2 linked regions of the Cystobacter fuscus DSM 2262 genome follow. The protein of the gene in region 2 interacts with the protein of the main gene of each other region in a pairwise test. Links are inferred from orthologs where the notes say so. Each region holds a gene or a part of one and is shown on either strand. Other genes may lie near its edges.

Region 1 (3,444 bases), on a different replicon or contig from region 2:
GAGGCGCAGCGGCGCGAGGTGATGCTCATCGATGCCGCGCTGCGTCGCATGGACACGGGCGTGTTCGGCGAGTGCGTGGATTGCGGCGCGGACATCACCCTCGAGCGGCTGGAGGCGATGCCCTTCGCCATCCGCTGCGAGGAGGACGCGACGAGCCACGAGCTGGAGACGCGCGGAGGCCACGCCCAGTCGGTGCCCACCCTCTAGGCGGCAAGGGCGCTCGGTCTGCCCGAGCGCCCCGGTTTCGCGAGACGGACGGCTCAGGCCGCCGAGGACGCGTCGGGCCCGTTGGCCGCCGGAGGGATGGCCTCGGGCTCGGTGATCTGCCGGCGGTAGTCGCACTCCTTGTTCGGGCAGGCCACGAAGGGGCCGTCACGCTTGGAGAACTTCTGCACCAGGTAGGGCGACTGGCACTGCGGGCACGCCTCGGGCAGCGGCCGGTCCCACGCGGCGAACTTGCAGTCGGGGTAGCGGTTGCACCCGAAGAAGATCTTCCCGAAACGGCTGCGGCGCTCGGTGAGGTAGCCCTGCTTGCAGTCCGGGCACGTCACGCCGATGGAGATGGGCTTGGACGTCTTGCACTCGGGGTAGCCCGAGCAGGCGAGGAACTTGCCGAACCGGCCGCGCTTGACGACCATGTTCTTGCCGCAGTTCTCGCACATCTCGTCCGTGGTCTCCTCCTCCACGATGACGATCTTCCCTTCCGCGTCGCGCTTGAAGTCCTTGGTGTTCTTGCACTCGGGATAGTTCGAGCACGCGAGGAAGTGGCCCATCTTCCCCCATTTGATCACCATGACGTTGCCGCACTTCTCGCACGCCACGTCGGTCTTCACCTCCTCGCGCTTGACGTCGCGCATCTCCGCCTCGGCCTTCTCGAGCGTCTCCTTGAAGGGCGCGTAGAAGTCCTTGAGCACGGCCTTCCAGTTGGCCTCGCCCTCGGAGATCTGATCCAGCTTCTCCTCCATGCTGGCCGTGAACGTCACGTCCAGCTCGTGGGGGAAGTGCTTGACGAGCAAGTCGTTGCAGATGAGGCCCAGGTCCGTGGGGCGGAAGCGGCCCTCGATCTTCTCCGCGTACTTCTTGTCCTGGATGGTGGAGAGGATGGCGGCGTAGGTGGAGGGACGGCCGATGCCCCGCTCCTCCAGTTCCTTGACGAGCGTGGCCTCGGAGAAGCGCGGAGGGGGCTGGGTGAAGTGCTGCTCGTCGAGCAGCTTCTGCAGCACGAGGCTGTCGCCCTCGTTGAGCACGGGCAGCTCGCCCGTGGCGTCGTCGGCGCTCTCGTCGCCGGCGGCGCGCGCCTTCTCCTGGGCGGCCTCCTCCTCGGGGGTGAGGCTCGCGCCGTAGATGGCCAGGTAGCCGGGGAACTTCAGCGTGGAGCCCGAGGCGCGGAACGTGGCCCGGCCCGAGGTGATGTCCGCGCTCGTCTGGTCATACACGGCCGGCTTCGTCTGGCACGCCACGAAGCGGTTCCAGATGAGCTCGTAGAGGCGGAACATGTCCGCGGCCATGTCGTCGTTCATCGCGTCGAAGGCGGCCTTCACCTTGGAGGGCGGGTACTCGAGCGAGGTGGGACGGATGGCCTCGTGCGCGTCCTGGGCGCCCTTCTTGGTGCGGTAGACGACGGGCTCCTCGGGCAGGTAGTCCGCGCCATACGTCTGGAGGATGAAGTCGCGCACCCCCGCCACGGCCTGATCGGACAGACGGGTGGAGTCCGTACGCATGTACGTGATGAGCGCCGTCTGGCCCTCCTCGCCGAGCAGCACGCCTTCATACAGCCGCTGGGCGAGCGCCATGGTCTTCTTGGCGGTGAAGTGCAGCCGGTTGGCGGCCTCCTGCTGGAGCTTGGAGGTGATGAAGGGCGCGGGGGCGTTGCGGCGCCGCTCACGCTTGTCCACCTTGCTCACGGTGAAGGGAGCGTTCTTCACCTCGGCGACGAGGCCCTGGGTGGTGGCCTGGTCCTTGAGCTCCACCTTCTTGCCGTCCACGCGCGACAGCTTCGCCTTGAAGGACGGCGGCCCGGACTGGCCTTGCAAGAGCGCGTCCAGCGTCCAGTACTCCTGGGGCACGAAGGCCTTGATCTCGCTCTCACGCTCGCAGATGAGGCGCACGGCGACGGACTGCACGCGGCCCGCGGACAGGCCCCGGCGCACCTTCTTCCAGAGGATGGGCGAGATCTGATAGCCCACGAGCCGGTCCAGGATGCGGCGCGTCTGCTGGGAGTCGTAGTTCTCCTGGCTGAGCTGGCGCGGGTTGGAGATGGCCTCCTGGATGGCCGGCTTGGTGATCTCGTTGAACATCACCCGGAAGGAGACCGGGTGGCCGAGCTGCTGGTTGATGTGCCAGGCGATGGCCTCGCCCTCGCGATCCGGGTCCGTGGCGAGGAAGACCTTGTCCACGCCCTGGGCGGCCTTCTTCAGCTCGTTGAGCACCTTCTCCTTGCCTTTGATCACCTCGTACTGGGGCTCGAAGTCGTGCTCCAGGTCCACGCCCATCTTGCTCTTGGGCAGGTCGAGGATGTGGCCCACGGACGCCTTCACCGTGTAGCCCGAGCCCAGGTACTTCTTGATCGTCTTCGCCTTGGCGGGCGACTCGACGACCACGAGGTAGTGCGGCCCCTTGCCGCGGCGGGGAGCCTCGGCCTCGGCGTCGGCGTCCTCGGCGGAGGCCTCCACCGTGGCGAGCTCGCCCTTCTTGCCGCGCTTGACGGCCGCCTTCTTCGCGGAGGCCTTCTTCGCGGCGGTCTTCTTCTTGGCGGCGCTCTTCTTGCGCGCCGCTGGCTTCTTGGTCGGCTTCTCGGGGGCCGCCGTCTCCTCGACCTCCTGCTCGCCCGCGGTCGCCGTCTTCTTCGTGCGCGTCGCCATGCTTTTCCTCAGACCCTCTCGAACAACCTGCCGGGGTGCTGGATCACGAATCCCGACAGCTCCAACTCCACCAGGGCGCTGGTGAGCGCCGCGGGGGAGAGCTGGCTGCCGGCCAACACCTCATCGAATGACTTGGGAACCCGGTTCAACACCTGATAGGCCCCTCTCGCTTCCACCGAGAGTTCTTCCCATGAAGAACCCTCCGCTGGCGGCACGTACCGGAGGGGATGCATCCCCACGGCCCGCCAGACATCCTCAACGGACAGACACGCGCGGGCGTGACCATCACGCAACAACGCATTGCACCCCGCCGCCCCCTCGTTCAGCACGTCTCCGGGCAGGGCGAGCACCGCCCGGCCCTGCGCCCGGCCCGCCTCCGCCGTGTAGAGACTGCCCGAACCCACCCCCGCCCGAAGAACCACCACTGCATCCGACGCGCCAGAAATGAGCCGGTTGCGCCGGGGAAACGTCGTCGTGCTCGCCCGCACGCCCGGGGGCAGTTCGCTGAAGAACACCCCACCTCGGGCCAGGAAGTGCGGCAGCAGCCGGGCCTGGGCGGGATCCAGCTCGTCCAGCGCCGAGC
Region 2 (3,129 bases):
GTGAATGACGCGGGGGTGCAGTCCTATGGGCTCTTCGACGAGCTGCCGTGGGAGCACATCACGCGGGTGTTCGACGTGAATTGCTTTGGCTTCATGCGCTTCGCGCGGGCGGTGTTGCCGCACTTCCGGCGCCAGGGCAGCGGCCACATCCTCAACGTGCAATCCATGCTGTCCAAGGGCGGGGCGCCGTTGTTGTCGCCGTATTCGGCGAGCAAGCACGCGACACTGGGCTGGGCCAAGTCGCTGAAGCTGGAGCTGGCGAACACGGACATCCACGTGTCCAACATCCTGGTGCCGTCGGTGTCGTCGAACATGTTCGCGCACGCGCCGACGATGTTCAGCCGGGCGCCGCAACCGGTGCCGCCCACGTATGACGTGGACGTGGTGGCGCGAGCGGTGGTGCGGGCGGCGAGGTCTCCGGGCAAGACGCTCGTGCCGGTGTTCCTCCAGGGCTGGCTCATCCTGGCGATGGATACGATTGTGCCTTTCGTGGGGGATTTCATTCTCGGCCGGTGGGGCAAGCGCATGCAGATGCGCGAGCAGCCGGTGGAGCGCCGCGAGGGCAATCTCTTCCAGCCGATGCCCCGGGTGATGGGCCCCTATGGCCCGGTGCCGGCCACGCCGCGCTGGAAGCGCTTCTCGGCGACGGCGGCCATCGCGGCGCTCGCGGGCGGCGCGGTGCTGGGCGCGGCGAGGCTCGCGCGCGTGGCCCGTTAGACGTGGCGGGCGGTCGGGTGGCTTCGGTGTAGGGTGGGCCGTGTCCACTCGATTCGCTGGTCCGCGAAGGAGTGGGGGCCGCACAGGCTCTCGGACGCGGAGAAGGAGGCCATCAAAACTGCTCTGGACAAGGGTGAGTATTGGCTGGCGCGGCTGCTGGAGCGCGAGGCCCGGGGGCGCTACGTGCACGAAGAGGTGAAAAAACAGTTCCGACGGATCTACCGACGAGGTGAAGCAGGAGTTGAAGAACCACCAGCAATGGGTGGCCGCGTCCCTGAAGGGTTGCCGGTTCAAGGGGCGGCTGACTGGATGCGATTTCGGGCACTGGCCTGAGTACAGCAGCCTGCCGGGGTATCGGTTCGGTGCCATCGAGGACTGCGACTTCACCGAGGCCTGGATGGATGGCTGCCGCATCATGGGGTGTGATCCCTCCACCCTGCGCTTTCCCAAGTGGCCCTGCTTCACGTTCCTGGACCCTATCGGCCGTGCCTCCGAGTTGAGAGACGCCAAGTGGCCGGGCCGCTTCGGGCGTGTCACCGTGGACGAGCTTCACACCCAACCAGCTCCCACCAGATCGTTGACCTATCACGCTCCTTCGATAGCCAAGCGGATGGAAACCACCCCGGAAGAACTCCGGGCCGTCATCGAGAAGTTCGACTGCATCGTCTACTGACGGGGCTCCAGCACCTCGATGAGCACCTCTCCCAGGGTCAGGTCGAGCAGCGCCTTGCGGAAGGCTTCCAGCCGCGAGAGCGGCAGCAGGAGCTGGTAGCCCACGGTGGCGGCGTACTCCTCGGACACCAGCTCCGCCTCGTGGTTGGGGAGCATGCGGCGCAACCCATCCACGCTCGCGTATTCGATTTCGATGGCCAGACGCGCCTTGGGCACGCGCTCGATCGTGGGGAGGCTCTCGAGTGCCTGTTGCACGCACCCGGTATAGGCGCGCACGAGCCCGCCCTTGCCCAGCAACGTGCCTCCGAAATAGCGGGTGACGACGACGGCCACCTCGCCCACTCCGCCGTGGAGCAGGGCATTGAGCATGGGCCGGCCGGCGGTACCGTGGGGCTCGCCATCATCGCTCATGCCCACCTGGGCGGTGGAGCCGGGCGGGCCCGCCACATACGCCCAGCAGTTGTGGGTGGCGTCGGGGAACTCCTCGCGCACGCGGGCGATGAAGGCTCGGGCCTCCTCCACCGTGGGCGCCGGAGCGGCCGTGGTGAGGAAGCGGCTCTTCTGCAACTCCTGCTCGACCCGGTGGACGCCCGCGGGCACGAGGTAGCGTTTGGCTTCCATCCCCCGTCCACTCTACGGCCTCGGCCGCCGGTTGCACGCTCCAGCGTGGAAATTCACCTCCCGTGTCTCCTTGCGCGCGCTCGGTCCGGCCGCTATTCAGCCGGGCATTCGTTCGGTTCACCTCATCTAGAAGCCCTCTCTAGCTAGAAGTCCCTCTCCGTCCCCAGGAGCCCCCGATGTCCACCCCTGTCGATGCCTCCGCTCCGTCTTCTCCTCACGCCGCCGCGGCTCCTCCCACCGGCAAGGCCATGCTGTGGACCGGACGTGTCCTGTCGGGATTGTCCGTGGCTTTGTTCCTGATGAGCGCCGTGATGAAGCTGTCGCAGAACCCGCAGGTGGTCCAAGGCTGGCAGGGGCAGCAGGGCTACCCGCTCTCCACGCTGGTCCCCATCGGCGTCGTCGAGCTGCTCTGCGTGGTGCTCTACGCGGTGCCTCGCACCGCCGTGCTGGGTGCCCTCTTGCTCACGGCCTATCTCGGTGGGGCCGTCGCGACGCACGTGCGCATCTCGGACCCGTTCACCAGCCCCATCATCATTGGCGTGGTGGTCTGGGCGGGGCTCTACCTGCGTGACGCGCGGATCCGCGCGCTGGTGCCGCTGCGGCGCGACCCCTGAGCGTCCTCTCGTGAGAGCACGGCCTCGGTGACGAGGCCATACAGGAGCACCTGGAGGGCGAGCAGGGCGTGCTCGGCGGGTGTCCAGGTGCGGGGCGGCGCGGTGACGCGCAGGAGGGCAAAGGCGAGCTGCTCGAAGAGGCCCACGCCCGTGCCTGGCACCAGGCCCCATCGCCTCGCGGCGGGCGGAAGCGCGGGCCGGAGTCTGGCGTAGAGCACTCCCAGCGCCGGGCCGTAGAGCCAGCGCATGAGCAGTCCCAGGTGTTGCGCCGGGCGTGGCGCGAGCCGGAGGCCCCAGGTGTTGCGGAACGCCCGCGTGGCGATGTCTCGCACCGAGTACGGTGGGGGATGTCCGAGCAGCCCATCGCGCAAGGGTTCCCAGGCACTCAAGGCGAGGGTGCCCAGGGCTCCCGCGGCCAGGCCTCGCACGAGGACGGGGGCTGAATGCTGTTCCAACCGGGGTCTCCACATGTCACGGTGAAGATAGGGGGCCCTGGCTTCCCGGG

The links. The genes of interacting proteins can lie anywhere in the genome.
Region 1: the proteins of D187_RS04855 (region 2) and topA interact in binary tests that used the Escherichia coli proteins (3 or more experiments, as listed by UniProt). The link is inferred for Cystobacter fuscus DSM 2262 from one-to-one orthologs.

The regions. Positions count from the first base shown.
Region 1 is NZ_ANAH02000071.1:201,117-204,560, reverse strand. Bases 61-3,229 are described here. They hold topA (type I DNA topoisomerase), read right to left. Parts: upstream 2,862-3,229; coding sequence 261-2,861; downstream 61-260. Other genes in these bases: D187_RS46280 (DNA-processing protein DprA), read right to left, coding at 2,870-3,229; D187_RS46290 (TraR/DksA family transcriptional regulator), read left to right, coding at 61-207. Outside these bases: more of D187_RS46290, read left to right, coding at 1-60; more of D187_RS46280, read right to left, coding at 3,230-3,444. UniProt on the Escherichia coli protein: Releases the supercoiling and torsional tension of DNA, which is introduced during the DNA replication and transcription, by transiently cleaving and rejoining one strand of the DNA duplex.
Region 2 is NZ_ANAH02000004.1:67,338-70,466, reverse strand. The notes cover bases 198-3,051. They hold D187_RS04855 (YigZ family protein), read right to left. Parts: upstream 2,011-3,051; coding sequence 1,384-2,010; downstream 198-1,383. Other genes in these bases: D187_RS04845 (hypothetical protein), read right to left, coding at 2,570-3,051; D187_RS04850 (DoxX family protein), read left to right, coding at 2,187-2,624; D187_RS04865 (SDR family NAD(P)-dependent oxidoreductase), read left to right, coding at 198-717. Outside these bases: more of D187_RS04865, read left to right, coding at 1-197; more of D187_RS04845, read right to left, coding at 3,052-3,079.